DNA from 2 places in the Pseudoalteromonas sp. 10-33 genome. Region 1 is predicted to be linked to the other one. Evidence: riboswitches for the same ligand, from Rfam matches in the RefSeq annotation. Region 1 holds a riboswitch; the other holds the start of a gene.

Evidence for each region. Region 1 has a riboswitch for lysine ahead of lysC (lysine-sensitive aspartokinase 3). Riboswitches for the same ligand answer to the same signal wherever they lie in the genome.
Region 2: linked by a shared signal. The riboswitch ahead of dapA (4-hydroxy-tetrahydrodipicolinate synthase) and the one ahead of lysC (lysine-sensitive aspartokinase 3) in region 1 are both predicted to bind lysine.

What each region holds. Positions count from the first base shown of each region.
Region 1 covers NZ_LOFI01000012.1:112,328-128,473, forward strand. The annotation lists gene ATS76_RS08355 (hypothetical protein) at 1-2,700, opposite strand, end outside; gene ATS76_RS08360 (condensin complex protein MksE) at 2,697-3,245, opposite strand; gene ATS76_RS08365 (hypothetical protein) at 3,251-4,537, opposite strand; gene nhaD (sodium:proton antiporter NhaD) at 4,757-6,004, shown strand; lysine riboswitch at 6,115-6,287, shown strand; gene lysC (lysine-sensitive aspartokinase 3) at 6,363-7,742, shown strand; gene ATS76_RS08380 (4'-phosphopantetheinyl transferase family protein) at 7,739-8,488, opposite strand; gene ATS76_RS08385 (sodium-dependent transporter) at 8,629-9,951, shown strand; gene ATS76_RS08390 (NYN domain-containing protein) at 9,956-10,630, opposite strand; gene ATS76_RS08395 (2-hydroxyacid dehydrogenase) at 10,735-11,721, opposite strand; gene ATS76_RS08400 (glutathione peroxidase) at 11,795-12,316, opposite strand; gene ATS76_RS08405 (NAD(P)-dependent oxidoreductase) at 12,438-13,319, shown strand; gene sbcB (exodeoxyribonuclease I) at 14,097-15,542, opposite strand; gene ATS76_RS08425 (alpha/beta fold hydrolase) at 15,744-16,146, shown strand, end outside.
Region 2 covers NZ_LOFI01000004.1:65,410-81,555, forward strand. The annotation lists gene ATS76_RS04990 (aldose epimerase family protein) at 1-584, opposite strand, end outside; gene ATS76_RS04995 (acyl-CoA thioesterase) at 830-1,219, opposite strand; gene ATS76_RS05000 (2OG-Fe(II) oxygenase) at 1,253-1,957, shown strand; gene ATS76_RS05005 (cysteine desulfurase-like protein) at 2,019-3,254, opposite strand; gene ATS76_RS05010 (2OG-Fe dioxygenase family protein) at 3,264-3,896, opposite strand; gene acnB (bifunctional aconitate hydratase 2/2-methylisocitrate dehydratase) at 4,096-6,693, opposite strand; gene ATS76_RS05020 (OmpA family protein) at 6,972-8,027, opposite strand; gene ATS76_RS05025 (protein adenylyltransferase SelO) at 8,419-9,828, opposite strand; gene ATS76_RS05030 (DNA-3-methyladenine glycosylase I) at 9,831-10,535, opposite strand; lysine riboswitch at 10,719-10,915, shown strand; gene dapA (4-hydroxy-tetrahydrodipicolinate synthase) at 11,044-11,928, shown strand; gene ATS76_RS05040 (2,3,4,5-tetrahydropyridine-2,6-dicarboxylate N-succinyltransferase) at 11,943-12,683, shown strand; gene ATS76_RS05045 (PLP-dependent decarboxylase) at 12,683-13,888, shown strand; gene ATS76_RS05050 (succinylglutamate desuccinylase/aspartoacylase family protein) at 13,894-15,015, shown strand; gene ATS76_RS05055 (phospholipase A) at 15,219-16,146, shown strand, end outside.

The sequences.
Region 1 (16,146 bases):
AATGTAGTCACAACTTATTTGTGGCTTAACCGAGGCAAATATAGGCACAAAGCCAAAGCTTAATGCGGTTTCTATAATTGCTTTTTGGTTTTGCGGGTCGATATCGGCCGCTTCATCTATGTAAATGGGTATACGGTAAAGATTTTGTTCTTGATCGCTTAATAAGTAACGAATAAACAACATGCCACATAATAACTTAATGGTTATACGTGTTCCGTTTGAACCAGCTGAGTCTATTTTTTCAAAGTGTTCAGTTTCACCTGCGCGGTTTACCACTTCAAAACGAATGTCGAACAAATCGGTTAAGGTGAGGCCTGCTTTGTCTGATGCAAGTTTTATTAAGTGATCTTTCGCTTCGTTTACCGCGCTTTCGCTGTAGGGTTCTTGGCTTAGTAAATCAAGGGTGTCGCCTTGCTCAAACTGATGCGACGTGCTGATTATGGTATCAATACTATCAACCAGCATTTTGCGCGGTATTACGTTAATTTTAAACGCTTGCAGGTTTGAAATGCGGTGCTGGCTAATGCCTTTATTAAAGCTATTCATCTCGCGGCGAAGGCGATCTAAATCTTCGCGCAGGCCTTTTATAGTAGCGGCCACTTCGGTAAGCGCTACGCGTCCTTGGCGCTCAACGGCATCGCGTTCGTTATCAAGGTTGTGAAATGCGCTAATTAGTTTTTGGTATTTAGTAAATTCGTCGTTTTCGTTATCGAACTTAGTAATGCCCGCGTTATATACATGCAAATAGGTATTACGCACGTTTATGTCAAAATTGCGCAGCTCTTGGCAGTCTTTATTAAAGTGATGTACTAGGTCGCTTAAATTATCAAAGTCGACTGTTAAATCAATCATGTACGGGGTTACTTTACCGCTGTATAAATCGAGGGTGTGATCAATTCGCTCACTTTTAACTTGGCGTAGGCGTTCGGTTTGGCGATTAATTTGCTCATGCTTTGATTTAATTAACGAGCGTCTGTCTGCAATTGAGCCACTATTTTTTTGAATGTCTTGCAGGTAGTCGTCAACTTGTTCGCGCTCTGCTAATAATTGCTCTTTTAGCATGGCCTGCGCTTCTACCGACTGTTGCATTACCTCAAATTGCTCCAAGCGTTTAAGCGCGCTCTCAAGGCTCATTAGCTCATCGTATAGTGCGTCTTTTTCTTTTTGTTTGTCGGCTACATTAGCGGCTACTTCGCGCTGTTGTTTAAACTCTTTTAATGAGTGTTCAAGTGCACTTAACTGCGCCGTTAATTGCTCCTTGTTTTCGCCGCTCTGCATTTGCACAGGCGAGAGCTTTTTAAGTTTAATACTTGCGCCTGGAAGCGTAAGCACACCGCCTTTAACGTTTTCACTTAATAGCGATAAAAACTCCCCAAAGGCGTCTTCATCGTCAATGGTTATATCGCCATTACTGGTGGTTGAAAACGAGAGAAGATCGGGGTTTAAAATGCGCGATATTTCTTCTACTTCTTTAAGTGATAGGTCTTCGCGCATACGGGTAAACAAATTAAACTCAAGGTTTTTAAGCTGCAGTTTTAAACTTTTGATTTGTTTTTGCGTTTCGCTAATGCGGTAATCAAGGGTATGCAGGCTTTGGCCTTGAGCGCTGGTTATAGAGTGCGAAAGCGACTCGTAATCGTGCTTAAGTTGGCCAAGGCTGGTTTTAAGCGTGGCTTTATTTACCAGCTCAAACTCGCTTTTAAGGGCGCTGTAATCTAAAAACCATTGCTCAATTTGAGTTTGTTTGCGTTCTATATCGCGCGATTGCTGCACGTATAGGCTTTGCTTTTGTTCAAACTCGTGTTTTTCGTGTTCTATGTCTTCAAGTGCAATACCGAGTTCATTTAATTGATCTTCTTGATAGGTATCAAAGTCTATCAATGCTTGATCAATTTTAGGTGCGTAGGCTGCTAACTTACCTTTAAGTACGGTCTGATTTTCAAGCATTGATTCAAGTGCGCTTATTGGCTCTTGCATTGATTCAAGGGCTTTTAATTCACGTTTAGCGCGGTTTACTTTATCAAACGAGCGACGCCATACTTCGTAAAAATCGACCTTAGAGTTAGACATATGGCGTTCAAACACACGCAGCATAAAGCGTTTAACATCGCTTGCGCCTAATTTGTGTAAGTTAAGAATACGCCTAAAAATTTCTTTATAAATAGCTGAGTCTTGCACGTTATTAAGCGGGATCATTTTTAAATTAATGTCGCTGTCAAACGGGGTTGCGCCGCCGGTAAGTAGGGCGTTTAGCTCTTGTGCTTTTAGCTCTATAGGGTTGTAATTAATCGACTTTAAATGATTAAACAGCTTGGTAAACTTAATTATAGTATTACCTTGCGTGTACTGCGCTAAATCAAGCTTGCCCTGATAACAAAAGTACTGATGTGCGTAACCGGCTATTTTACCAAGTCCAGCTACACCAATAACAACCGAGCCATGAGGGAGGTTAGCTTCTAGTAAAATGTACGACTGATCCGATGAAAAATAAAACTTACGGGTTTCATCTAAATCGTGCCCGTCCCATTCGGTAAGGCGTAAATCGTTGATAAGCGGAAATTGCAGGGCGTTAATAACCGAGCTTTTACCGGTATTGTTTGGCGCACAAATAGAGCTGCTTTTATCAAGCGGGATCACACACTTTGCATAGCCTGCGGTATTAAGTAGGGCGAGTTTACTCAGTCCGTATAAGTTTTTCATTCCTCGTCCTCCGTAATGTAGGTTTCTTCGTTTACTTCCATTAATGCATCAATGTAGCGGTGAATAGGCGCTTGTAGCATAAAGCCGCCTTCTACTTCACGGGCCAAACCTAAGCGCACCATGCGCAGGTATACGTCTTTTCGTAAATCTGAGCCCGAAAATATCTCAAGCTGATCAAACAAGTGCTTATTAATTTGCACTAGTGTTTGCATCAGTTCTAAATCGTTTACTTCATCAAACAGGGCGCGCATTGGGTCTTTACCCGTGTTTGCGTAGTGTTCAATTAAAATGTAAATAGTGAGCGCAACAGCACGGGATATTTTACCCATGTTTGGAGTACTTTCGTCGCTGGCAAAATAGTAAAAGCCACGGCTATCGTGTTTTAGGTCATGACCTAATGCGGTAAATAGTGCGCTGTAAGATTCAATGTGTTGGTCAAGCTCTTGCCACATTACGTTGTCTTGTTCACAAATGTGGTAACCCGCAGTTAATTTTTTATTAATGGCTTGCAGGTGTGTTAGTTCGTCTAGGTTTATATGTGTCATGGTAATTACTTATCTGCCTTAGTATTAGGCTGAACTGCTAAATCTGGTGCCTGAGAGTTAAATGGATAAAGTGAAAAGTGCTGCCCGGCAATTTTTACGCGTGCTTTTTCATCGCTTTGACTAATGTTAATGTCGCTATCGCTGATTAGTTTTTGATACAAAAACAGCATTTCGTCGGCGTCTAGCTCGGGATAGCTTTCATCTAAAAATTGCAGCAATGGCTGAGGCTTTTTACGTTTTTTATTAAAGCGTTTTGCAAAGCTTGTTTTTACATCGTTGTAGTCAGGTATGTTAGGCGTTATAAAAGCCGGCACGTCTTGTTGCTCTGGGAGCTGGTACTCTTCGTGTTCAAATTCAACCAAGCTTGCCATATAGGCAACTATATGGCGCTGCTGGCCAAGCGAATAGCGCTGAGAGTCGCTTACAAAATTTGGCTGTACAGCACTTAGCATGTTGTCTACGCCATTTTTACGTACAAGGCCGAGCACTTTTGCTGCCTGACGGGTAACTAAGTTATTACGGCGCAGCTCTTCGCGCAGTGGCATGAGCATATCGGCGCTTTTACGTAAGCTTTCTCGGCCCATTAGGTGCATTTCGAGTATACGAGTTCGTAATTGCTCTAGCATGCGTTTGTCGGCATATGCTTTACCTGAGCGCTCAATGTATTCTATTTGTTTACTGATTTGCTGCTCTATTATTGTAAAGCAGGCATGAAAATCGCCCCTAATATCGACCATTTCAAGCATGGGCTCTATGTATTCGTCAAAGGCCTCTATTACTGCCTTGTAGCGTTTTTGCAGCGATTGCACGCCATGGTCGGATTTAGCGTGCTCTACTATATTTAATATGGCGTTTTCGTTGTGTGAAAAAAGCTTCATTATTTTACGTACCCGATCATCCATAATGCGGCTGTAGCGGCGTAAATCGTCAAAGTCTTCAACGTTTCCTGCGTTATCTAATTTATTACCTAAGCGGGCTAAATCATCAACTAGTACGCTAATTTCTTGCGCTAAACCTAAGTGCTCTTCTTGCAGTAAAAAAGTAGCAAAGTCAGCAATGGCACGGTTAATTTCAAGCTGCGACGATTTAGCGAGTGGAATTAAAATATCTTGATTGAGCAAGCGATTGGTTTCTTTGTATATACGCTCGTTTGACCACGTGGGCTGTTTTTGTTTTATGGCATTTTGCACGTCTTTTAGGCTAAAGTCGGCCATTTTAAAACGTTTAAATAATAACTCTAAAACCCCCCAATGTTCGCTAAGGGTATTTAGTCGCTTTTTAGCTGGGATCATAAGGCGTTACAACATCCTAGTAATTTATTATTGAGAATTTAGAAGCGTCTCATTATTACGTATTCTAATTAATCTAGCCTGTATATAGTATTCGTTTTTAAGACTATTTAATAATAGTTTTTGCATAGCCGCAGTGCTAACATTCGCGCCGAAAATAGGCACGTTGAGAGGGACTTTACGTGTGTTCTTTAAAACAATATCAAAGGTTATTTAATACCCATGGTTTCCACGATTATTCTAACCCTGATAGCGATCGGATTCTTATTGATCGTTATAGAAGATATCATCCATGTAAATAAAGCTAAAACCACGCTTTTTTTTGGCACGCTTTGCTGGATCCTCCTGTTTATTTTCCCTCTGCATGGGCAAAGCCCAGAGCAAGTACAAGAACTCCTTAACGAAAATATTTTAGAGATAGCATCGCTGTGGTTGTTTTTAATGGCCGCCATGACCTTTGTTGCTTATTTAAACTCAAAGGGGTTTATCGAAAATATTGTGCACAGAGTGATGCCAACAAGTATTAGCGAACGCAAGCTGATGTTTTTGGTTGGGGGATTTGCCTTTTTGTTTTCGTCGGTTTCAGACAACGTAACAGCCACGTTAATATCGCTCGCTGTGGTTATGTCGTTAAAGCTGCCGCCTAAAAAACTCATAAAATATGCCACGCTCATTGTATTTGGTGTTAACTCCGGCGGTGTATCGTTAATTACCGGTGACGTTACCACCTTAATGATATTTTTAGATGGAAAAGTCACCATTGCTAACTTATTACTGCTTATTGCACCTGCATTTATCAGTGTTATGTTGTTAGCGGCAATGTTAAGTATTGGTATGAAAGGGGAAGTAACATTTTCTAAGTCAGGAAAAAAACGCATAGAAAAAACCGATATCACCATTGCAGTTATTTTTGTATCTACAGTTATCAGCATACTCGCGCTGAGTGTTATTTACAGTGTACCGCCTTTATTAACTTTCTTATGTGGTTTATCAATTATGTTTTTAGTGGCGCAATTTTTAATGCGCAAAAAAGACATAAACAAAAATATTATCGACTACGTACGCGACATAGAATACGACACCTTACTGTTTTTCGTCGGGGTTTTATTATTGGTAGGCGCATTAAAAGAGATAGGCATGCTAAGTAAGTTTACCGATCTATATACGGTTATGGCTCCACAGTACGCTAACTACTTAATGGGTATTTTATCGGCTGGGGTAGATAACGTGCCGCTTACCGCTGCCTTACTAAAAGCCAATATAGTGATGAGTCAGCAAGATTGGTTGTCGTTTACTTATGCAACCGGTGTTGGCGGGTCAATGCTTATTATTGGATCGGCTGCGGGTATTATTGCCATGAGTAAAGTAAAAGAGCTAACATTTATGAGTTACTTACGTTTGTCGCTGTATTTGTTAGTAAGTTATACCGTTGGCTATGCGGGCGCGTATTACATGGGCGGATTTGTTTAAGTTTTGCTTAACGAACCGCATTAAAACGCTTGACAGCTAGACGGCTAAACGTTAACTTTCAAACCCCGCTTAAAAGTGGGGTTTTGTTTTATTAGCCATTGGTTAATACAACATTCAGAAGAGGTGCGATACTTAGGTATTTAATGGTAGGTGACGAACGCCCATAACCATTAAAGAGGGAAGTACTCGCCGAGAAAACCAACGTTACGTCGATGTTGTTTTTCGGTTTATGGGGCTGAATCCTCAAAACTGTCACCAATCTAGGTGGAGAGCTTCTGGCAGTGGATTTACCTTCAAGCATTCACTTGCCAAGTTCTTCTTGTTTTATCGCGGTTTGGATACCGCAAAAGGAGACTAAATGACTACCCAATCAGTGCCGCAAACAGTATCGGACGTTAAATCAGATTACATCGTTGCCAAATTTGGCGGAACCAGTGTGGCTAACTTTGATGCGATGAATCGTTGTAGCGAAATTATTGTTGCCGACAAAAGTGTTCGTATTGTTGCTGTGAGCGCCAGTGCCGGCGTAACTAACCACTTAGTTGCACTGTGTAAAAGTGATATTACTAGCGAACAACGCCAAGAAAATATTGACGGTGTACTTGCTATTCAACAAGCCATTTTAGATGAATTATCACTTGATGCCGATTTAGCCGTAGGCTTTAACGAAACATTAAAAGCTTTTCAAGCACTCGCTCAGCAACAACTGACTACTGCACAACAACACGATGAACTGTTGAGCTTTGGTGAACGTTTATCGTCGTATTTATTTGCGCAAGTGCTGCGTTTAAAAGGCTTAAATGCCGATCGTTTTGATGTACGCCAAGTCCTTAAAACAGACAGCCAGTTTGGAAAAGCAACACCTAATGTAAGCGCAACAGCACAAGCTGCTAAAGAGTATTTAATTCCACTACTAGATGAACAAGTTATTGTAACGCAAGGTTTTGTTGGTAGTGACGAATTTGGCCAAACAACAACTCTTGGCCGTGGTGGGTCTGACTACAGTGCCGCTTTACTTGCAGAGGCAATAAACGCTAAAAGTGTACATATTTGGACGGATGTAGTGGGGATTTTTAGCACCGACCCGCGTTTATGTGTAAAGGCGTCGCCTATTGCCCGTTTGAGCTTTGATGAAGCCGCTGAAATGGCTACCTTTGGGGCTAAGGTATTGCACCCAGCGACTATTTTGCCTGCCAGTCGTAGTCATATTAATGTATTTGTTGGTTCAAGCCGCGAACCTGAACGCGGTGGTACGTGGATAGAGCGTGAAAAATCGCAGCAACCAGGTATACGCGCTGTAACGCAACGTAAAAATCAAATTTTGCTCACCCTTAAAAGCCCTGAAATGTTACTGGCTAGCGGCTTTTTAGCCCGTGTATTTACTATTTTAAGCGAGTTTAATATATCGGTTGATCTAGTAACCACGTCTGAGATCAGTGTGGCAATAACGCTTGATAACGCGCCTAACGCATCACGCCCAGAGCTCGACCAAGCCTGTTTAGATAAGCTTGCTGAATTTTGCCATGTATCGGTTGAGAACAACTTAACGCTGGTGGCGCTCATTGGTTCAGAAATTCAACTTCGCCAACACGAAATGAACTTAATGCAGGTATTAAGCGACTTTAATATTCGATTAATTTGTCACGGTGCAAGTAAGCACAACTTATGCTTTTTAGTTGAGCAGAGTGAATCTGACAACGTGGTTCAGGCAATCCATAGCCGGTTATTAGAGGCTTAACTAGTAAGCGACTTATCGGTTAACAAAAAGCACCGCCAGTCGGTGCTTTTTTTATGCACTAAGGTTAAATCAAATGCCTCTGTTTGCGTGCTAACAACTTGGCTATTTGAAGCAAGGTTTGCTAATGCAAGCTCGGTAAATACATTGGGGCTAAGTAATTTGGCAATAGGGCGGCTAGTTGCTTTAGTTAATGATTCTTTCAATGTCCATATTCTAAAAAAGGTGTTGGCCTGGCTTTGCGTATTAGGTTGCGACGTAATTAACGTCACTTCGTCTGAGTGGTAAAAATGCTTGGCTAGTTTTTCAAACGGGCGCGTTAAGCTTATTTTTTCAAGGTCGAAACCAAACGCCTCGCTTTCCAAATTTAAAGCAACCCCAACAAAACCATGAGAATGCGATATGCACGTATTAATAATGCATTCGTTAATATGTAGCTCTAACTTAGCCGTAGTTGGGTTAAAGTTTGTGGTAATAGCGTTTAGCGCCACATTTTTAAATTCAGGGTGGGCGGTTTTCACAAGCATTTTTAAAAGTAATCGGCTTGCAAAATACTCTTGTTTAGCTGTGGGATTTTTACGGCGATTAATAACGCTTAATTCAAATTCGCTAAGTAAACTCGCCAGGTTGTAATCAGTCAAACTAAGGGTATTAGCGTTGAACAACAAAACGGTATTTTTGCCTTTCGGCAAACTGGCAAAATGTGATGGTGTTATGGTTAAGGCGTTATTAAAAAAATGTGCGGTCATATGAGCCCATAAATAAAAAAGTCGTTGTTATTGTGAGCAGTTAACGCGACAAACAAAGGCTGAATACAATTTTATTACTCAGCTGGCATTAAATATGGTTTAATTCACAACAATCAAAATAATAACAGATTTGTAGATGTATGGCACAAATGCGTGATGGGTTTCAAAGCCGACTTGGTTTTGTTTTAGCCGCTGCTGGCGCGGCAGTGGGTTTGGGTAATATTTGGGGGTTTCCTACACAGGCTGCTAATCATGGCGGTGGTGCATTTTTACTTGTCTATTTTCTGGTCATCTTTTTGTTGGCGCTTCCAGCGCTGTATACTGAGCTTTATTTAGGGCATAACGCACAAGCAAACCCGGTAAAAGCACTGGGTGACGCGTGGCAAGATAGCAATCGTAAAATAGGTGCCGCTGCGGGCTATATTGGTCTTGCGGGCGCTTTAGTCATGTTGAGCTTTTATTCAATTGTGGCAGGCTGGATGTTGTCGTACGCAATTGAGCCTGTGACAACGTTTGTTGGTTTACACAGTGTGAGCGAATTTTTGCACAGTGACTCAGTTGCGCGTAATTTTGTGTTTACACCATTAATGCTTATTTTAACGGCCTGCATTATTTTAAAAGGGGTTAAATCGGGTATTGAAACGTGGTCGCGCCGACTCATGCCAATGCTATTGGTGTTACTTGTGGCGCTCATTGCTTACATAGCCACTTTGGATGGTGCAAGCGAAGGTTTTGCAGCCTATTTAATGCCTAATTTTAGCCAAATACTCGATCCAAATTTAATTATAGCGGCTATGGGGCAAGCATTTTTTTCGCTCTCGTTGGGTGTGGGTTGTATGATGATTTACGGCTCGTATTTACAACCTGATGCTAATTTACCAAAGCTAACTGCAAGTGTTGCATTACTTGACACGGGCGTTGCGTTTTTAGCTGGCTTACTTATTATTCCGGCTATTTATGTTGCACAACATAACGGCGTTGAGGTATTTAGTGGCGGTAAATTAATTGGTGAAGGACAGCTTATATTTGCCATTTTACCTGAGCTATTTAATACCATGGGGGAAATAGGGTTACTGGTTGGTTTATTGTTTTTTGTATTAATGTCGATAGCCTCAGTGACATCTACTATTTCATCGACTGAAATTCCAGTTGCATTTTTAGTGGAAAACCACAACGTTAACCGCACTAAAGCTACGTGGTTAGTGAGTTTAGTGGTTTTAATATGTGCAAGTGCAATTATATTAAACTTCGATTGGTTATTTGGTTTAGTTATTATGGTGTTTACTCAGTACCAACTTCCGTTAATGGGGTTATTTTACTTTATAACGGTTGGTTGGATGTTCAAACGCGGTAATAAGTTGCACCAAGCTAGCACGGGCGCGCATTTTTGGTTTGCCCAGTATATCCGTTTTGTATGCCCAATATTAATGACCTTGGTATTTGCAAACGTCGCCTTTGGTTAATGACTTAATGCAGCGAAACTAAAAAGCCTCCGTCGGGGGCTTTTTGCATTTTAAAATGCTGGTCGTGATGCTTAAAATATTGATACAACTTATTCACGCCAAGCTGCTTTTTTGTAATGTTGAATATTCGATGGAGATAGGTACCCACATCCACTGTTTCGGAGAGTCCAGTTTTTGCATGTTGCGTGTTTTCAACGGCTTCTTTTACAAGTGCTAAATGGTAGGTATCAGCAGAGGCAATACTTTTACTTTTTACTTTAGGTATTGTATTTTTTTTACCTAAAATATAAAAGTCATCAAAATAGTGTTTAGCACTGGCAGTATTATTACCAAATCCGATTACTTTTTTACCATTTCGTCTTAAAAAGTGTACTAAAGCCGCAAAGTCAGAATCAGAAGAGGCTATTGCAAAAGTGTCAATCGGGGAGACATACAAAGACTCCATAACCCCAACAGTTAACGCAATATCGGCCGCATTACTTTTAGCTTTTACGAGTTTTTCTTGGTACACCATTTCTATTGCATGGCGCGAACAAATATTTACCCAAGGTTTTAGTTGTACTGCTCCAAAGTTGCCGTACGCTTTTTTAACCTCAATATGTTCAAACTTAGCCATTATTTGATCTATAAATTTATGGCTTATATTTTCTGCATCTATGAATAACGCTGTTTTTTCCATTTAAACACCTGCTCAAAGCCATCAAATTTAATTAATTGATACCACTGCGCAGCATATTTTGGCAAGTGTAAATGGCTATAAATATTAATTAACCTGAGTTCAGGTTAATTATTAAAAACTGCGTTGCTTAGCGGTTTATTTAGTTCTACCTCAAGGGCATTGGTAATAGTAGTGTTTGCTATTTCGGTGAGTGCTTCTTGAGTAAAAAAGCCCTGATGCCCGGTGATCAGTACATTTTTAAAACCGACTAAACGGGAAAATATATCGTCTTGGTTAATTTCGTCGCTGTGGTTTTTAAAAAACAGTTCGGATTCTTGTTCGTAAACATCAAGCCCTAAGTAGCCAAGTTTTTGTGTTTTAAGTGCTTGTATGCACGCTTTACTGTTTAATAATGCACCGCGTGAGGTGTTGATAAGCATAACGCCAGGCTTCATTTTATCAAAAGCACGTTCATCGATTAGGTGATAAGTTTGCTCGTTGAGCGGGCAATGCAGTGAAATAATATCGCTTTGGCTAAGTAACGAGTTTAGGTCGGTAATGGTGTAGTTACCCGGCATTGCATTTGGATCGCATACCAACACCTTTGCGCCAAACCCATTGAGAATATTACACAGTGCTAAGCCAATTTTTCCGCACCCAATAATACCCACTGTTTTGTTGTGTAGGTTAAAACCAAGTAACCCGTTTAAATCAAAGTTGTCTTCGCGCACGCGGTTGTAGGCTTTGTGTGTTTTTCGACTCAGTGTAAGCATAAGCGCAATACAGTGTTCAGCAACGGCCTCGGGGCTGTATGCAGGTACACGTAATACATTGATGTTATGTGCTTTGGCCGCACCTAAATCCACATTATTAAAACCGGCACAGCGCAGTAGTATGGTATTTACACCTTGTGCTGCCAATAGTTTTATAACCTCAGCGTTAACCGTATCGTTTACAAACACACATACTGCATTGAAGTTGTTTGCTAAAACCGCAGTTTGCTCGTTAAGCGATTGATCAAAATAGGTTATTGCTAAGCTATTATGAGGTGCAATACTGTGTTCAAAAAAAGGTTTTTCGTACTTTTGCGCGCTAAAAAAAGCAATGTTCATGATGTGGCTCCAGCAATTTGGTGCGTTTAAAATAGTGGATCTGCTTAAATTAAACTACGTTACTGGCATGTGCTCAAGTAGCGATTGCTTTTTTATTACTTAATTTAGCTGCTTGCAGCAGGTTTGTTTCAATAACGTGTTTGAGTGTGTCGGGCTTTGTACGCGGTGCATAACGAGCAACTAGTTGCCCTTGTGAGTTAATTAAAAATTTTGTGAAATTCCATTTAACTGCCCGGTTTTGTGAAATACCGCGTGTATGGCATTTTAAATAGCCAAATAAAGGGTGTGCGTCTGGGCCATTGACCATCACTTTACCAAATACATCAAACGATACGCCAAACTGCATTTGATAAAAATCTTTTATAGCTAAATTATCAAGCGGTTCGTTTTGTCCAAACTGGTTACATGGGAATGCAAGTACCGTAAAGTCACGATGCTTGTACTCTTGGTAAAGCTTTTCTAGGGCATTTAATTGCATTGAAAAACTACATTTACTGGCTGTATTGACAATGAGTACAGTTTTGCCTTTTAACTCGCTTAAAGAAAAATTTTCACTGTTATAAAGTGGTGCATTAAATTGATAAATACTATCCATAGGTTACCTACTTAATTTCCAATTAGTGGAAATTTTACAAAGACTTTCATTCGCTTTTTTGTTGGTCGGTTGACATAATCGGGACCTAGTTTCTAAGTTAGCAGTTAAATAGGTCATTTTTATGTCAATGAAAGTCGCATTTATAGGTTTAGGCGTAATGGGTTACCCAATGGCGGGGCATTTAGCCAATAAAGGTAATAATGTATGCGTATTTAATCGTACGCAATCCAAGGCGCAAAGTTGGACTGAACAATACAAAGGAAGCTTTGCACATACCCCACGCGAAGCGGCTCAAGGCGCTGATATAGTATTTATGTGTGTTGGTAACGATGATGATTTACGTTCTGTAGTTTATGGCGACGACGGTGTTTTAGCGGGTATGTTACCGCACACTATTTTGGTGGATCACACAACAACCTCTGCTGAAGTAGCCCGTGAAGTGGCTGCAAAAGCGGCGCTGCAAAATATCGACTTTATTGATGCGCCCGTATCTGGCGGCCAAGCTGGCGCTGAAAATGGTGTTTTAACGGTAATGGCCGGTGGTAATGAAGCTGTATTTGCCAAAGTACAGCCTCTAATGGCAGCGTTTAGCCGTTTTAGCCAATTGTTAGGCGGCGTAGGCTCGGGCCAGCTTTGTAAAATGGTTAATCAAATTTGTATTGCTGGTGTTGTACAGGGTTTAGCCGAGGGCTTGCACTTTGCCAAGCAAGCAGGCCTTGATGGTGAAAAAGTAATTGAGACCATTTCTAAAGGGGCAGCCGGTTCGTGGCAAATGGAAAACCGCTACAAAACAATGTGGGCAGGTGAATACGAGTTTGGTTTTGCAGTAGATTGGATGCGTAAAGATTTAGGTATTGCACTTGATGAAGCTAAAAACAATGGCGCAACATTGCCAATGACGGCAACGGTCGATCAATATTACGCCGACGTACAAGCGCTTGGCGGTGGCCGATACGACACTTCAAGCTTACTTGCTCGTATAGAAGCGCTGCATAAAAAATAATGTAATTAAAGTGAATGATTCACAAAGAGGAAAAGAGGCGCTGTGCTTTTAGAGGAAGTGATCAGGCAAAGCTATTATTGGCTTATGTTTTCTCATTAAAAGCTATACGCTTTTCGCGTTAGCAAGCTCTACGATTACTGGCAAGTATAAATTATCGCTTGTTTTGTAGACGCGAAGCTTGCTTGCGTAACGGGCATAGTCTGTAAAGTAATTTATTCACAAAGAGGTTATGAGGCGCTGCGCTTTTAGAGGAAGTGAATAGCCAAAGCTATTTTTAGCTTATGTTTTCTTATTTACTCCTCATTATCTTCTCTTTGTGGATTGTGTTTTATTTTAGCAATTAAAAGCTTCGCTTTTCACGTGAGCAAGCTCTACGTCTACCACCAAGATGCAGATATGGGTTTTACTTGCAGACGCGAAGCTTGCTTGCGTAACGGGCATAGCCCGTAAAGTGATGTATTCACAAAAAGGAAAAAGAGGCGCTGCGCTTTTAGAGGAAGTGAATAGCCAAAGCTATTTTTGGCTTATGTTTTCTCATTTACTCCTTATTCGCTTCTCTTTGTGGATTGTGTTTTATTTTAGCAATTAAAAGCTGTGCTTTTCACGTGAGCAAGCTCTACGTCTACCACCAAGGTGTAGATATGGGTTTTACTTGTAGACGCGAAGCTTGCTTGCGTGATGGGCGAAGCCCATAATAATTCAAACAAAAAAACGCGACGCTTTTGTAATTCAAGCGTCGCGTTTTTATATGCGCTATACAAATAAACTTAAAGCAAATTACATGCTCTGCGCGTAGTTATAAAGCGCCTTTAGAATAGTCAGGTTCTTTTCGCTGTCGTCGTGTTCATGTGCCAAGTTTTCAAGGGTGATCATAAAATCTTGTGCGCTAATTGAGGGTTGATCTTCCCCGTGCATTAACTTGTTTTGGCAATACTGGCGCCATTGATCAAGCTCTTGCTGATTTAGTGTTTCAGGCCAGTTTCGTGCGCGGTATCTAAACAGTAATGTATTGAACTTTTTATCTTCAAAATCTAAATTTAAGCCTGCTAGTTCATCTGGCTTAGCATCGCGAATAATCGCAAATTTAGCTTTGTCGGCATGGCTTGTAAAGCCATTATAAAGTAAGTAATCAACGTTAGTGGTCGCGCTGTAATCGCCTTGTTCGTTAAACACTTCAGTTACTTTATCACGAAGCTCGGTATTGGCTTTTAAAATAGCTAAATTAGCAAGGCACTGCTTGCGGTCAATGCCTAAACGGGCTGCGTTTTCAGGCAATAATGTTTTTGCAGGCGCTAAAATAGGGCACTTGTTTAAATGCACCAGCTTTAAACCAACAGGCAAATCGCCCTCGGCTAAATCGACGCGTTTGGTGTATAGTCGTTTACGTAATTCTTCTACGTTTAAATCAAGTAACACTTGCGGGCTTTGGGTTAAATCAAAACAAATAACAGCGTTTTTATTTACCGGATGAAAGCTCATAGGCGCAACCCACGTAGTACAACCCTGCGTTGCAGGAATACGCGATGAAGTATGCACCAGCGGCGTCATGTTAAATACATCTACTAAATCGCCAAGCGCTTTTTTATTACGCAGCCCAAAAAAGAAGTTATAAAGCTTTGGCTGTTTTTCTTTTATTAGCTTAGCCAATGCAATAGTGGCGGTTACATCGCTTAGCGCATCGTGCGCAGCAGCGTGTTCAATACCGTTGGCTACTGTTAAATGCTCAAGCTTAAAGCTTGGGCTGCCATCTTCTTTTAACGGCCATTCAATGCCCTCAGGGCGAAGCGCATAACACGCACGTACTAAATCAATAATATCCCAGCGGCTATTATTGTTTTTATATTCACGCTCGTACGGGTCGTAAAAGTTACGATAAAAGCTATAACGGCTTACTTCGTCATCAAAGCGAATACTGTTATACCCAGCCACACAAGTATTAGGCGCAATAAATTCGGCATGAATTTTTGCAATAAACTCAGCTTCAACCAAACCTTTTTTCATCGCCACTTGTGGCGTAATCCCCGTAATTAAACACGCCTCAGGGTGGGGCAAGTAATCCGCTTGCGGCTTACAATATTCAATAAGCGGCTCGCCAATTATATTTAAATCAAGATCGGTACGAATACCTGCAAACTGGCTCGGCTTATCTTTTTGAGGGCTCGCCCCCCAAGTTTCATAATCGTGCCAATAGATTGTTGCTTGATTTTGCTCTTGATATGCCATGGTAAAACCCTGAGTAGTTAACTTTAAAATGCACAAATATGCGCCAAGTTACTAAATTTATGAATTATTTAGATTATGGCATATGGGCGAGGGAGTTTATAGGTACCTTAATTTAAACTTTAGAAATTTTAACTATTACCGCTGGAAGTCATATTTAATATCGCATATGGTATTTTTAAATTAACTTAAGTAAAAAATATGATGAGAATACTCTTTACCGCAATCATTTTTTATTCGCTTTTCATCCCACACGGTGTAATAGCCAGTACGGCTAAGGTTCAAGTAAATGGTTTTGACGTTGAATACGAATTAGCAGGTGAAGGTAAACATACTATTTTACTTGAAGCGGGCGGCTCTGCTGGTTTAAGTGATTGGGATCCTGTTTTTGAGTCACTTACCAAGCACGCTAAAGTTATACGGTATTCTCGTATTGGTAATGGTGGCTCTGCACAAGTAAAGAAAAACTACAGCTCTGAAGAATATGCAGCTGAGGCTGTGTTATTACTTAAAGCACTGAAAATAAAAGAGCCTGTTGTATATATTGCGCATTCTTATGGAGCTTATATCGCGCGTGTATTTGCTGCAACATACCCTAATAACATCA
Region 2 (16,146 bases), on a different contig from region 1:
AATGGAATGCTGTGCTCGTTAATGGGTAAGTAGTGGGTTGCATTTACCTGCAGTAAATGGTTGGCAATGGTGTCGCTGCCCTCAAGATTAAAATAACAATGGTTGGTAAAGTTAACGAGAGTTTCTTTGTTACACGTTGCTTTAAACTTAAGTGAAAGTTGCCCATTTTCTGCAGTGATGGTTTGCCATACTTTTAATTGGCCCGGAAATCCCTGCTCGCCATCCTCTGAGCAATAATAAAGTTCAACTTCACTATCTGTTTGCTGAATCACTTGCCACTGCGCTTTATTAAAGCCCTTCACACCACCATGCAGACTATTTGGCCCATTATTTTTATCGAGTTGGTAATCTGTTCCGGCTAAAGTAAAACGCCCTTCTGCAATGCGGTTTGCATACCGGCCCACTGTTGCACCTAAATAAAATGGGTTTTGAAGATAATAGTGCGGATCGTCGACGCTGAGCGTCATTTCTTGGTTTTTAAATTTAATGCTTTTGATTATTGCGCCAAATGGCAATATTTCGGCAGTTAAATGCTTAGCGTCACTAAGCTGTATAACCTGCATTGGTTCATCAATGGTTGTCATCGTCACGCACATTCCCCAAAAGTTACCTAAATAACTATATTAGTTAGATAAGGCAGCTATATATATTATAAATAGTATATAACTCATATTGGTAACTCAATTAAAAAACGTTAAATTTTTTAATAAAATTTACAATTGCGTTATTTATTTAACGTTAATACTGACTACCTTTCAGCTATTGGCTCTCAATTATTTATAATGAGCTAAGTTGAAATGTGCGTAACCCCGCAATATCGGTTTGTAAATTAAGCCATATGCTGCTCAAGTGCTGCTTTTTCTTCAGTGCTCAATGCGCGCTTAACTTTTTCAGTAAAGTCGTACCTGACCATAACGACCTTGCCAATTGCGCAGCATTTATTATGCTGAAATGCCTCTTGCTTAAGTACAAAAGAGCTAGTGCCTATGTGTTCTACAGAGGTTTTAATCGTGATCTCGTGGCCATAGAATAACTCCCCTACAAACGACACCTCTATTTTGGCAATAATTAGCTTCCAATCATGTGGGTTTAAGTCTGGCGTAAAAAATTTAAAAATAGGTACGCGTGCGGCTTCAAACCACACGGGTAGTACGGTATTGTTGATGTGTCCGAGTGCATCTGTTTCGCTAAAGCGCGGTATCACTTTTTCAGTAAACATATTAATCCAAAAATAATTATACAAAGGTAAACCATGACGGACTTTATTCGCGTTTATGAAAACGCATTGAGCGATGATTTTTGTGAAAATTTTATTAATACGTTCACGCAAAGCCCGCATGTAAAACAAGGGGTTACATCAGGCGGTGTTGATTTAAAGAAAAAAGACAGCCACGACCTGCACCTAAATAGTCACCCCGAATATGCAGAGCAATTAAAACACATACAACAAACGACTGCACAACATGTTTTTAACTATATTGAAGAACATATTTTTATGATGATTGGCGCCTTTGGCTTAAAGGTTTATCATCCAAAAACGGGGGAGGTCATTGATTTAACTCAAGAGAACTTTGAAGAAGTAGGCAAACCACAGCTCCCTGTCCTTGTGCAGCAAATATTTAGATTAGGCAACATTCAAGCGCAGAAATACGAGGTAAATAAAGGGGGGTACCCATACTGGCACAGCGAAGTGTATCCGCAGTTACAACACAATGAAGCACTGCATCGTGTATTATTGTTTATGTTTTACTTAAACGATGTAGAAGAAGGTGGAGAAACGGAGTTTTATTATCAAAACCGTAAAATAGCTCCTAAAAAAGGCGCTATGGTAATAGCGCCTGGTTACTTTACGCATACACATAGAGGCAATAAGCCAGTATCAAACGATAAGTATATTTTAACCTCGTGGGTGCTATTTAACCGTGCAGAGCAAATATATGGTGCGCCTAATAGCTAAACCAATAAAAAAGCCATAAGTAACACTTATGGCTTTTTTATATATTTAATAGACGAACTCTTTAACCAAGTAGCTCGTCAAACATATCAAACAGCTTATCAAGCTCTTCGACTGTGTTGTAGTGCATACAACCAATACGTACTACACCGCCTTTATCAAGCACGTTTAACTGCTTACACAAACCTTGCGCGTAAAAATGTCCATCCCACACACATATATGCTGTTTGCCTAAAAACTCTGAAACGGCGCGAGGCTCAAGCCCTTCAAATGTTAAAGCAAACGTAGGGGTACGTTCGTTTAAGCGATCAAAGTCATCAATACCGTACAATTTTATACGAGGGTAGTTAACCAAACGCGTTAAAAAATGCTCACTAAGCGCCATCTCATGCTGTTTGGTTTTAGCAAACGCCACGCTTAGCTTTTCGCGGCGCGTATGGCCATCATCAAGCTCGCTTATTGCAGCAATGTAATCAACAGCAGCAACAAAGCCTGCCATTGCTTCAAAGCTTTGGGTACCGGTTTCCCAGCGTCCCGGCGCTTCATCTTTAGCGGGTTCGACTTTATAAGGTGTAAAACCTTCTAAGTGCTCAGTTTTACCAAAAACCATACCTAAGTGCGGGCCAAAAAACTTATATGCCGAGCAGGCTAAAAAGTCACAATTAAGTGCCTGTACGTCAATAAGCTCATGCGGCGCATAATGCACAGCATCAACATACACAAGAGCGCCTACAGCATGAGCAAGCTCTATAATACGTTTAATGTCGTTAATTGAGCCTGTGGTATTTGAGGCATAGGTAACAGCCACCAACTTAGTCTTGCTGTTTAATAAGCTTTCAAACTGCGTCATATCTAGGCTGCAATCGGCTTCATTAATCAAGGCAGTATTAACCTTAACGCCTTTATCTTCTGCGGCTTGCTGCCATGACGATACATTTGAGAAGTGATCGGCGTTAGTCACGATAATCTCATCACTTGCCTGCCAATTTCGCGAAATAGCACGGCTAAAACTAAAGGTAAGGCTGGTCATGTTAGGGCCAAACACTATATTTTGAGCGCTTGGCGCATTGAGTAAATCTGCTGCAGCTTGGCGGGCATTTGCCATTAACTCAACGGTTTTGTCACTTGAAAAAAACGCACCGCCCAGGTTTGAGTTGTAGTGCCCTAAATAAGCAGACATAGCATTAAGCACTGACTGAGGCACTTGAGAGCCACCTGGGCCGTCTAAAAATATTGGCGATTTACCATCAACGGTTTGTATTAGTGCAGGAAACTGCTCACGTAATTGCGCTATGTTCATGAGCATTCCTTAAGAGGTAAGTACAAAACAATCCAGATAACCTGGCTTGCTGGCATCAATTTTATTCATTGGTGTGGCGTTGTGCCACACTTGACGGTCGTTTATAAGCGCAAACATTCCGTCTTTAATTTCCATTTTAAAACATGGCTCGGCTTGTTTGTTTTCATATACAAGTAGCTCGCCACCTTCAAGGTTTTCATGCGAAACACCGCATACACATACGTGGTCAAAGCCATCTTGGTGAACGCCTTCAGGCGCTGCTGGTGTATCGCTATCAATTGCAAGCATTCTAAATTGATGTATTTCAATATCGCGCTGTTCATCAATACCTGTAATAGCACAAAATTCGCTAACAATACTTTTCATGCCATCTGATTCAAGTAAGCTTTGCTCTAAATTTTCGTAAGTACGCTCAACGTTGCCTTGAAACGTATTAATTGAATCGTCTTGGACAAATGCTTTGGCAGCTTGCAATTTTAGCTCACCATTTTGAAATTTAATTACTGAATAACGACGCTTACGAAATTCACCATCTGCATAAGGATTTGCAGGTAGGTTGTCAAAAGAAGGCTTAACCAAATCAATATTTGCTTGGTTAATAAAACGAAGTTGCAGTAAATTCTGGTTGTTTAATGCAGTCATGAAATCTCGCCTAAAATAATGAGAATATTGGGAGGGATTTTAATGCATATAGCGAGGAATTATTGCTTTATTATCTAACTAAAAAGCAAATAATACTTAAATTTAATTCAATATAAAATTATTAAAGCATGAATAATCTAAATTAACTTTAAACAATAAAAAACCCGCCGAAGCGGGTTTTTTATTCAAACTCTATAAATTAAACAGCTTGCTGAATAATTACATTGTCTGCTTTTTTAGTGTACTGAGGCATACGGTGGAAGTTCAAGTAACGGTAAGTATCTGCTGCTGTTGCATTGATTTTCGCTGCATATTCTTGGTACTCAGCTGGAGTAGGTAATTTACCTAAAATTGCCGCTACTGCTGCAAGCTCTGCTGATGCTAAGAATACGTTTGCGCCTGTACCTAAACGGTTAGGGAAGTTACGTGTTGAGGTAGAAACAACCGTTGCTTTATCTGCAACACGTGCTTGGTTACCCATACACAGAGAACAACCTGGAGTTTCGATACGTGCACCAACACGACCAAAGATACCGTAGTAACCTTCGTCAGTAAGCTGATCTTTATCCATCTTCGTTGGTGGAGCAACCCAAAGTTGTGTTGGGATACGACCGGTGAAACCATCTAGTAATTTACCAGCAGCACGGAAGTGACCAATGTTAGTCATGCAAGAGCCGATGAATACTTCATCGATTTTCTCGCCTGTAACGTCAGATAGTAAACGCGCATCATCTGGGTCATTTGGAGCACAAAGTACTGGCTCTTTAATGTCAGCTAGGTCAATTTCAAGTACGTGCTTGTATTCTGCATCCGCGTCAGCTTCCATAAGTTCTGGGTTAGCTAACCAATCTTGCATTGCAGTAATACGACGCTCGATTGTACGAACATCGCCGTAACCTTCAGAGATCATCCACTTAAGCATAACAATGTTAGACTCAAGGTATTCGCTGATAGACTCTTTAGAAAGCTTAACAGTACAACCTGCTGCTGAACGCTCTGCTGATGCATCTGATAACTCAAACGCTTGCTCAACAGTTAAGTGCTCAACACCTTCAATTTCTAGCACACGACCAGAAAATTCGTTGATTTTACCCTTCTTCTCAACCGTTAATAGCCCTTCTTTGATACCGTAGTAAGGGATTGCATGTACAAGGTCACGTAACGTGATACCTGGTTGCATTTCACCTTTAAAGCGAACCAAAATAGATTCAGGCATATCAAGAGGCATAACACCAGTTGCGGCTGCGAATGCAACTGCACCTGAACCTGCTGGGAACGAAATACCTAATGGGAAACGCGTATGTGAATCACCACCAGTACCTACAGTATCTGGTAATAACATACGGTTTAACCAAGAGTGAATTACACCGTCACCTGGGCGAAGTGAAACACCGCCACGGTTCATGATGAAATCAGGAAGCGTATGGTGAGTGTTTACGTCAATTGGTTTAGGGTAAGCAGAAGTATGACAGAATGACTGCATCGTTAAATCTGCAGAGAAGCCTAAACATGCTAAGTCTTTAAGCTCATCACGTGTCATAGGACCTGTAGTATCTTGCGAACCTACAGTAGTCATTTTAGGCTCACAGTATTGGCCTGGGCGAATACCAGCAACATTACATGCTTTACCCACCATTTTTTGTGCTAGTGTAAAGCCCTTGTCTGACTCTTCAGTCACTGCTGGTACTTTAAATACATCAGTAGCACCTAAACCTAAAGATGTACGTGCTTTGTCTGTTAAACCACGACCAATGATAAGTGGAATACGACCACCAGCACGAACTTCATCAAGGATTACGTCTGATTTAAGTTCAAAAGTAGAGATCACATCATCTGTACCATGGCGTTTAACAACACCCTCGTATGGGTAGATGTCGATTTGGTCGCCCATGTTGAACTCATCAACATTTAATTCGATTGGTAATGCGCCAGAATCTTCCATTGTGTTAAAGAAGATAGGTGCAATTTTATTACCTAAACATACACCACCAACACGTTTGTTTGGTACAAATGGGATATCATCACCCATAAACCAAAGCACAGAGTTAGTTGCAGATTTACGAGAAGAACCAGTACCTACAACGTCACCTACATAAGCAAGTGGTAAGCCTTTAGTTTTTAATTCTTCAAGCTGAACGATAGGACCGACTTCACCTGCTTTGTCTGGGTTTATTCCATCACGCTCATTTTTTAGCATCGCCAAAGCATGAAGTGGGATATCAGGACGTGACCATGCATCCGGTGCTGGTGATAAGTCATCAGTATTTGTTTCACCCGTTACTTTAAATACAGTAACAGAGATTTTTTCAGCTACTGCAGGCTTATTTGTAAACCATTCAGCCGCAGCCCAAGATTCGATAATTTGCTTAGCAAACGCATTACCCGCTTTAGCTTTTTCTTCTACGTCGTAGAAAGCATCAAACATAAGTAGTGTATTTGAAAGGCCTTTTACTACGATCGGCGCTAATGACTCGTCATCAAGTAGGTCAATCATTGGCGCGATGTTGTATCCGCCTAACATTGTTCCTAATAGTTCAGCTGCTTTTTCTTTAGAGATTAGAGAAGTACTTACTTCACCTTTAGCAACAGCGGCTAAAAAGCCTGCTTTGATATATGCAGCATCATCCACACCTGGTGGTACACGATTAACTAATAAATCTAGAATGAATTCTTCTTCACCTGCCGGTGGATTTTTTATTAATTCAATAAGATCAGCAGTTTGCTGAGCATCTAATGGCGCTGGTACGATACCTAACGCGGCACGTTCTTCTACGTGTTTACGATATTCTTGTAGCACAATATTGCCCTCTTGGTGACGTGAAAGTATTCGGTAGCGCTTCATGCGCACTTGTTACCCAATACTTATAGTATTCTAACGCGTAATTATAAAGCTTTTATAGATAGATGAAAATCCATCCAGTTACACAACTGATTATACCGGCTATAAATAACATGAATAGTGGTTGCGGTAAATTCTATTTCCATGAATACTTGTTAAGTAATAATCATTACGATTTAAATGGCAACCATAAAAAAACCCAGCATAAGCTGGGTTTCTATCATCAAAATAATCTATTAACGTAAAACTTTTACCGTTTTGATTGTTTTGATGTGCGCTTCAACACGGCGGTTTTCTGCGTGTGCAGCTGCTGTGTTAGCCTCATTTTTAAGGCGCTCTTCACCTAAACCTACCGTAGTGATACGGTCAGACGCAATACCATCGTCCATTAACTGCTTAGCTACAGCGTCAGCGCGTTTTTTTGATAACCACTTGTTGTAAGATGCTTTGCCTACTGCTGAAGTATGACCTTCTAAAAGCACTGTTGTTTCTGGGTAATCTTTTAAGAACGATGCAATTTTATCGATGTCGTCTAAGTAACGCTGTGATACAGCTGAATTGTTATTAGGGAAAGTCACTAATAAACTTACAGTTACTTCTTTATCTTCGTATAAAGTACAACCAGTACCATCAACAGCGTCTGTCATTGGTGTATTAGCACACTTATCGTCAACATCTAGAATGTTGTCGTTATCGCTATCAACAGGTGCTACTTGCACTTCAACAACTTCTGGCGCAGGCTGCACTGGCTCAGCAGGCATAGTGTTTTGACCAAAGAAATAGTTAATACCTAATTTAGCGCCAACATCTGTGTAACCTTTATCAATACCTTGGTATACAGCAGTTTCAACGTTAGCAAATAAGTTATCTGTAATGAAATGTCTGTAACCAACACCTGCGTTTAAGAACGTGTTGTCATCAACTACGTCCATTGATTTAATACCAACTAAACCGTAAAAAGGGCCGCCATCTAAATGGTAAAGCGCGTCAATACCAAAACGGCTTCCATCAATATTGTTACGGTTACCAGCAGCTTTATCGAATGCATTGAAATCAAGATCTGCATACTCTAAACGAGCACTCCAAAAATCACTGAAACGGTAACCCGCTTCAAGACCAAAACCAGTCGACTCATTTACGTCTAGACCAGCTTGTGCGCTCATATTTTCCCAAGACGCATCGTAGTAGTCGCCAAATGCGCCAATATAGAAACCTTCTTGCTTGTCAGCAGCAAATGAAGATACGCTAGTTGCAGCTAACGCAATTGCAATAGTTAGTGATTTTAATTTCATTGTTTTCTTCCCATTTTAACAACTAATAAATTGTGGCTAATTAAGTACTAGCTCACTAAGTTTTATACAGACTAACTTAACTTTTGTTAATCAATACTTAACGAAAAATAAAGTTTATAATTTTTTTCAATGCGATATAACGATATCCAACAAGTCAGTTTAGGCGAAATTTAAAACTTTACCTAGCTAGAAACCAACTAGTTGATTATATAAATCGATAATCTGCAGAAGACACAAAGACAACTCAATTAATTGTTCTTGCTCACAATGAAACTAACTTATCTTTATACATTTAGATAGTAACACCAGAATTTGCTTTGCTCAATCAATGAACATCTCTGTTCTATAATATCGTTATTTATAATCATTAACTTATCTATTTTTACAACACTTAAGTACCACAAAAGGTTTTGTAGTTAGTATCATTTAAATGCACCTTTTGAAATTCGGTCATATCATCGCTGAATAAGTACGGATTATTAGCCACTTTGATAAAACGACTCATCAGCTTGCTTGAACCAAGCTCATTATACTCAGCTAATATTGTTTCAATTATATGATTTCGCGGAATGATACATGGGTTCGCTGCTCGCATGATTTCGTAGCTTTCGTTGCTTATTCGTCTTTGCCACTTGTTCGCCCACTCAGTTAATTCTTCGGGAAGAGTTGCGTTGCCATTCACAAACTCCGTTAATGCATCAAAAGTATTGGTGTAATCAAGATGGTGCTCTTGCAATAATGTTAACAGCTCAGAAACAAGCTCCTTATCGCCCTCTTTCACGCCAACCAAGCCTAATTTTTTACCCCACATTGCTGTAAACTCAGTATTAAATTTTTCTGAAAAACGATGTATGAGAGGAGTCAGTAATGACACCGCTTTTTCTTCGTCATCACTAATTAGCGGTATAAGGCTTTCAGCTAAACGTGCACAATTCCAACTCGCCATATTTGGCTGATTACCAAAAGCATAACGCCCTTGTTTATCTATAGAACTAAATACGGTGTCAAAGTCAAAATTATCCATCATCGCACATGGGCCATAATCTATGGTCTCACCGCTTACTAGCGTGTTGTCGGTATTCATAACACCATGGATAAATCCTACGCGCATCCAATTAATTATTAAGCTTACCTGGTTATTAGTCACTGATGCTAAAAAAGCTAGATACCGTTCTGGGCCTTCACTCTTTATTTCAGGGTAATGGCGTTCAATAGCTAAATCCGCTAGTTTTTTTAAACCTTCAATATCACCTTGTGTTGCCAAATATTGAAACGAGCCAACCCGAATATGACTACTTGCTATGCGAGTAACAACAGCACCGGGCTGAGGCTGGCTGCGGTAAACAGTTTCGCCTGTACCTACAACAGCTAAACAGCGAGTGGTTGGAATACCTAATGCGTGCATAGCTTCACTCATTACGTATTCACGTACTGCAGGGCCTAGTGCACATTTTCCATCGCCACCTCTAGAATACGGGGTAACGCCTGAGCCTTTTAATTGAATATCCCATAGCTGATTTTTATCGTCATTTACAGCGCCAAGCAAATGCGCGCGCCCGTCACCTAAGCGCGGCGAAAAGTGTCCAAACTGATGCCCAGAATAACCCAGTGCCACTGCCTTTACAGATTGCGGCTCATTGCCTGCAAAATTGCTAGCACGCAGCTGCGGCTCAACATCTAGATTAAATTGCTTAGCTAACGATGCGTTCCACAATAGCAACTGCGGAGCAGCAACACTCGATGGTTGATCCTCTATTGCAAAGTTATCTGCTATATCTGTGTATCTAGGCACTAATTTCATTATCAATCCTCTGCCTTTTGGCGTATGCCAACCCGGTTATCACCAACGCTATAGGCCACAATTAAACTAAGTTCTTGTAGGCTTAAACCACTTTGCTTTTGCATTTCGTTAAAAAATGCCTGCGCTGCAGTGAGTGATTTTTTAGTTTGGAGCCCGCCATCAATTATTTTATGCGCTCTTAGGTAACTTTCTACATCGCGCGAAAGTAAAAATGTATCTTTACCAAACGCTCTTAAAGCATAGGGGCCTGTATTGCCGCCCAACCGAGCACCGTGTTTTTTTAAATGCGCCCACAAACCAATAATATTATCTGTTGGCCACTGGGCAATAAACTTACTAAAGCTGCCATGTTCCTGTGCTATTTCGTGGATCATGTAAGCATTTTCAGGAATCGTTTTCACTTTTTTATAATTACGAATAATGCGCTCATCGGTTGCCTTTTGCTCTAGCATATCGGGCGGCATCATTAATAATTTATCAACACTAAACTCCCAAAAAACCTCTCTAAAGCCTGGCCATTTACTGTTTATTACCGACCAATAAAAGCCACTTTGAAAAACTTTTCGGGTAAATTCTTCAAGCCAATCGTCGTCACTTAACGTGCTTAACGCTTTTTTAGATAAAGGTTTTGCGAGTAATAACTTAAGCATTTTTTCAGAGCCTTTTCGCTCTACCGCTCGCTTATAAATATCGCTAAATTTTTCCATCTGATTAATGCCTTACTTCTTCTTTGAGTCTAGTGTACGAGAAAAGCAGCCAATACGTAACCACCGCTATTTTCGATGAGCTAATCTATATTTAGCAGCTTGACACCTAGATGGCTAAAATGTTTTAATCGCCGCAATTACCCTATTTAAATTGTATTTGTTTTTACTTTTAAGCGAATACAAAGGGCTAGAAGAGGTGCGTTATTCAGGTAGCGTATGTTAGGAGCGCAAACTCCAGTGAGCATACGTGAGGGGAATACCGCCGAGAGGTAAACGCTTTTGCGAAGCAATTACTTCGGGCGACTAGGTTGAATCCTAGCGACTGTCACCAAGAGCTGTTTTTTAGCAGCTTATTAGTTTGGTGGAGAGCTTCTGGTCTTAAATAATAAGGCCGTGCGCCCTATTATTTTAAGCCCATTCGCTCTTCGAATACTGTTCGAACGACGTTAATGCGGCTCACATCATAAAGCCCCTTTAATATCTCGAACACCTTATAGGTTCGTAAGAGATGATCAACAACTTCAATTTAGACGACTACGCACTGTGGACAGCGCTTGTAACGCCGTTTGATCAACAAGGTAATGTTGACTACGACACGCTCACAAAACTTGTTAGCGAACAAGAAGCGGCACACAACGGTATTTTACTGCTCGGTAGTACAGGTGAAGGCTTAGCGCTTACACTTAAAGAACAGCAAGGCATTGTTGAGCACGTGTGCCAATTAAAACCCAGTGTACCGCTTATGGTTGCTGTAGGCGGTAGTAATTTAGCCCAACAAAAAGAATGGGTTAGCTACTGTAACCAATTACCTATTCACAGCTACTTATTAGGCTCGCCTCTTTATGCAAAACCAGGGGCTGTAGGTCAAACACATTGGTACGAAAGCTTATTAAACGAAAGCGCACATCCGTGTATGTTATACAACGTACCTGGGCGTAGCGGTGTAAGTATTCCGGTGCAAACCATCGAAAATTTACAGGCGCACCCAAAGCTGTGGGCGTTAAAAGAAGCCAGTGGCAACATCACCCAGTTTGAAGCATACCGACAAGCCGCGCCTAATTTAGCGCTATACAGTGGCGACGATGCACTTATGCCCTATTTCGCGCAAGCTGGGGCAAAAGGCTTAGTATCGGTTGCGGCAAACGCATGGCCAAAACAAACGCACGAGTTTGTAAAACGCAGCCTAAGTGGCCAATACCCCAATTTATTTGCTCAGTGGACTCGCGCTATTAATAGCCTTTTTGCTGTAGCAAACCCTATTCCCGTTAAAGTGTTAATGCACCAACAAGGCCGCTTAAGTAGCCCGTTGCTGCGCCCACCTTTAACACATCTTGAGTTAACGCAAACCGATTGCATTACCACTGCAAACGACACCATTTTATCTTGGCATTAAATACAGGTTTTATAATGAGCTGGTTAGAACTACTAAATAATTTAGAATCGGGCGCAGTACGCGCAGCATCACAAAACGAAAGCGGCCAATGGGAAGCTAACGTAGAAGTAAAACAAGGCATTTTAGAAGCCTTTAAAAATGGCACTAACACTGAGTTTGCAGGTGGTTTTGTAGATAAACACAACCTTGCACCGCAAGAGTTTAGTACTGACGATGGCGTGCGTATGGTACCAGGTGGTTCAAGCGTTCGTCGTGGTGCATACTTAGCTAAAGGCACTATTATTATGCCACCAGCGTACGTAAACATTGGCGCATACATCGACGAAGGCACTATGGTTGATAGCCACGCATTAGTAGGCTCGTGTGCACAAGTAGGTAAAAACGTACATTTGAGCGCAGCTGTTCAACTTGGCGGTGTACTTGAGCCAATTGGTGCAAGCCCAGTTGTGGTTGAGGACGATGCGTTTATTGGCGCAGGTTGTGTCATTGTTGAAGGCGTAGTGGTTAAAAAAGGCGCGGTACTTGCACCAGGCGTGCGCTTATCTGCAACCATTCCGGTGTACGACTGCGTTAATGAGCGTCAGCTAGATAAAGGCGAGCCAATCCCAGAATACGCAATTGTAATACCTGGCTCTCGCCCGGCGTCTAACGAATGGGCACGAGAGCAAGGCTTAAGCATGTCGTGTGCGTTAATTGTTAAATACCGCGACGAACAAAGCGATGCATCATTATTGCTAGAAGAGGTTTTACGATAATGAGCTTTTTGAGCACGCCAATCAAAACCGCTGTTAATACGCTTACACAGCAACTTGATACACCTTTTTTTGTTTACGACCTAGATAAACTAAACGCACACCTTACGCGCTTAGTTGCGCAAACCGATGTAAAACTTTGGTATGCAGTAAAAGCGAACCCGCTTTCTAAGATTATTCAAAGCTTAGATAGCGCAAGCTTTAACTTTGACGTAGCAAGTAAAGGTGAACTTGAACAAGTCCTTGCACAAGGTATTAGTTCGCAGCGCGTGCTCAACACAGGGCCTGCAAAGAGCCCTAAACAAATTAAACACTTTATTGAGCGCGGTGTGCGCATATTTGTTGCCGAAAGCCTCAATCAAGTACGTTGGTTAAACCAACAAGCGCAGCTGCAAAATACGCAGCTGCAAGTTTTATTGCGTGTGCAACTACGCTGGCCTGAAGGTAAAAAAAACCCACTAGGCGGCGACAGCCTTACACCATTTGGTTTAGGCTGCGATGAATGGCAAGCACTAAATACCGCCGATTACCCAGGCCTTAGCTTTGATGGCCTGCATATTTTTCAATGGGGCAACATGCTTAGCACGCAAAAGCTAAGCGAGCTGTGGTCGCAAATGATTGCACCGCTGACCACCTTGGCTAATAACTTAAATATAAACCTTAAAATTTTAGATTTAGGCGGCGGTTTAGGTATTCCTTACACCCCAAACGAAGCAACACTTGAGTGGGATGGCCTTATAGCCGCGCTTGCTAAAATTAAAAAAGAGGCGGGTGTAGACGAGTTATGGATGGAGCTTGGTCGTTACGCTGTAGGCGAATGCGGTCATTACGCCAACCCCATCGTTGAGAGCAAACAAAACTATGGTCAGCAGCAAGTTATTTTAAGCGGTGGTATTAACCACTTATTGCGCCCAGCTGTTACAAGCCAAGATTTTCCTGCTGCGTTACTGCGAGAATCAACAGCGCCAAAACAAGCAATGAGCTTATATGGCCCATTATGCACAGCACTTGATTGTTTAGGCGAGCATAACTTACCAAGCGATTTAAACGAGCAAGACTGGCTGGTATTTAGCCAATGTGGCGCCTATGGTTTTACCGAAAGCATGCCGTATTTTTTATGCCATGAGCTGGCAGCAGAATACGTTTTACAAAATGGTGAGCTTACCTGCGTACGCCAAGCAGAAGATGCCAGCCACTATTTAAGGTAATAAACATGAGCATAACGACACCAATCAGCCAAGAAAACATTGTAGTAGGGGAAGTGGCAAACGGCTTACCTCTCACTATTCCTGTGTATCGCTTAAAAGGCGATGGCAGCGGGCCAAGCATTTATATTCAAGCCAACATGCATGGCGCTGAAGTACAAGGTAACGCGGTTATTTTTCAGCTACTAGAGCAATTAAAACAGCTCAATTTAAAAGGCGACATTACCTTAGTACCTTATGCTAACCCTATTGGCTGTAATCAAAAGTCAGGGGAATTTACCCTTGGCCGATTCGACCCAATTACTGGCACTAACTGGAACCGCATGTATCACTACAATAGTGATTTAGTCACCCAGTTTGCCAAAGATCATAGCCAGTACGACGATGCAGCTTTAAAAAGTAACTTTAAACAAGCCTTGCTTGATGAAATAGATACTAAACTCAACGGCCCCGCGTATTTGCTCAATACAGGTAAACGCATTGCGCTTAACCTGCAAAAGCTTGCGCACCAAGCCGACATAGTCCTTGATTTACACACAGGGCCTATCTCAAGCAAGCACTTATATTGCCCAACGTATGCAATCGACAGCGCTCGTTATTTTAACATTGAACATGTACTGCTGATCCCAAGCGACTTTGATGGCGCCATGGACGAAGCCAGCTTTTGCCCATGGTGGCACCTAAGTAGTGCACTTGAAGCACAAGGCAGGAACTTTAACGTACAGGTAGAAGCCTTTACTGTTGAGCTAGGTAGCCAAGAAAAAATAGACCTAAAAGAAGCACTCAACGATGCAAATAGCATTTTAAGTTACCTAAATCATAAAAATGTATTGGTAGATGCACCCCATAAACCAGCTAATATAACTCGCTATGCGTGTAACCTAGATGACTACTTTGCCTATTACGCCCCTATTGGCGGCATGGTTGAATATGTAGCCCCACTAGGTGGGCATATTAAAGCAGGCGAGCCCATTGCACATGTTTTACGCATGGAGCGCTACTTGAGTGAGCAGCCACTACAAACGCTGAGTCTTGATTGCGATGCTATCGCTATTTTGCACTTTGCCTCAGCAAGCGTTAATCAAGGCACTGAGTTGTATAAATTTTTTACAAACGTATTTGAGCTATAGCTCACCCTTCTCATTGCGTGAGAGTACATTAATCTCCTAAGTTAATGTACATTAGATAAAGCGGCTTTGGCCGCTTTTCTTTTGATCTATCAGTACCGCTTTTAACGTAATGTAAACAGTTCAGTAAAAGTTCACTGTACCTAATGTAAAAAGCGTTATAATAAAATAAATCACAACCTACCCAATACTCACAAGGAATTACAATGAGCTGGCGCCACTGGATCACCCTTTCAGCTTTACTAAGTACCGCAGCATTTGCGCAAGACGAAGTACCAACAAACGAGCAAGACAGCAGCATAGAACTCGTCAAGCAATGTATTTTGAATGAAGTAATTGGGGGCGATGGCAAGCAAACACTCGATGAGCTTCGTAAAAAATGCTCTGCACTGGAAGAAAACAAACAACTGACCGCACTTGATAAACGCCAAGCACGTGAAGCGGTAGGCAAAAAAAATCGTAATGTAATCACACCCCATAAACGTAATTACATATTGCCATTATCATATGTTTCGCATCCTAACGATCGCCCGTTCGATCGTTTTGACGAGCTCACAGACGAACAAGATGGTGATACACTCGATAACTTAGAAGCTAAATATCAGCTTTCAATCAAGGTCCCCTTGTTTGACGAATTCTCTGACGAAGACCAAGCCTTGTATTTTGGCTTTACCCTGCAATCGTATTGGCAAATTTATAACTCGGAAATTTCATCGCCATTTCGTGAAACTAACTACGAGCCAGAAATTTTCTGGATGAATTACCTTGATCCAGAAAACGTACTCTGGGGCGATGAAATGGCTATTGTGCTAGGTATATCGCATCAGTCAAATGGCCGTAGCCAACCAAACTCGCGCTCGTGGAACCGTATTTACGCCGATTTCATTTGGGAAAACCGAGGCTTTGTTTTTAGTTTTAAACCTTGGTACCGCATAGCTGAAGACGAAAAAGAAGATCTGCTAGACGCAAAAGGTGACGATAACCCCGATATTTACAAATACATGGGGTATTTTGAATTTAGTGGTGCGTATCGTTATCACGATCATGAATTTAGCTTTATGACTCGCAACAATTTAAATTCAGACAATCGCGGTGCACTTCAGCTTGATTGGTCATTTCCTTTGTGGGGCCGCG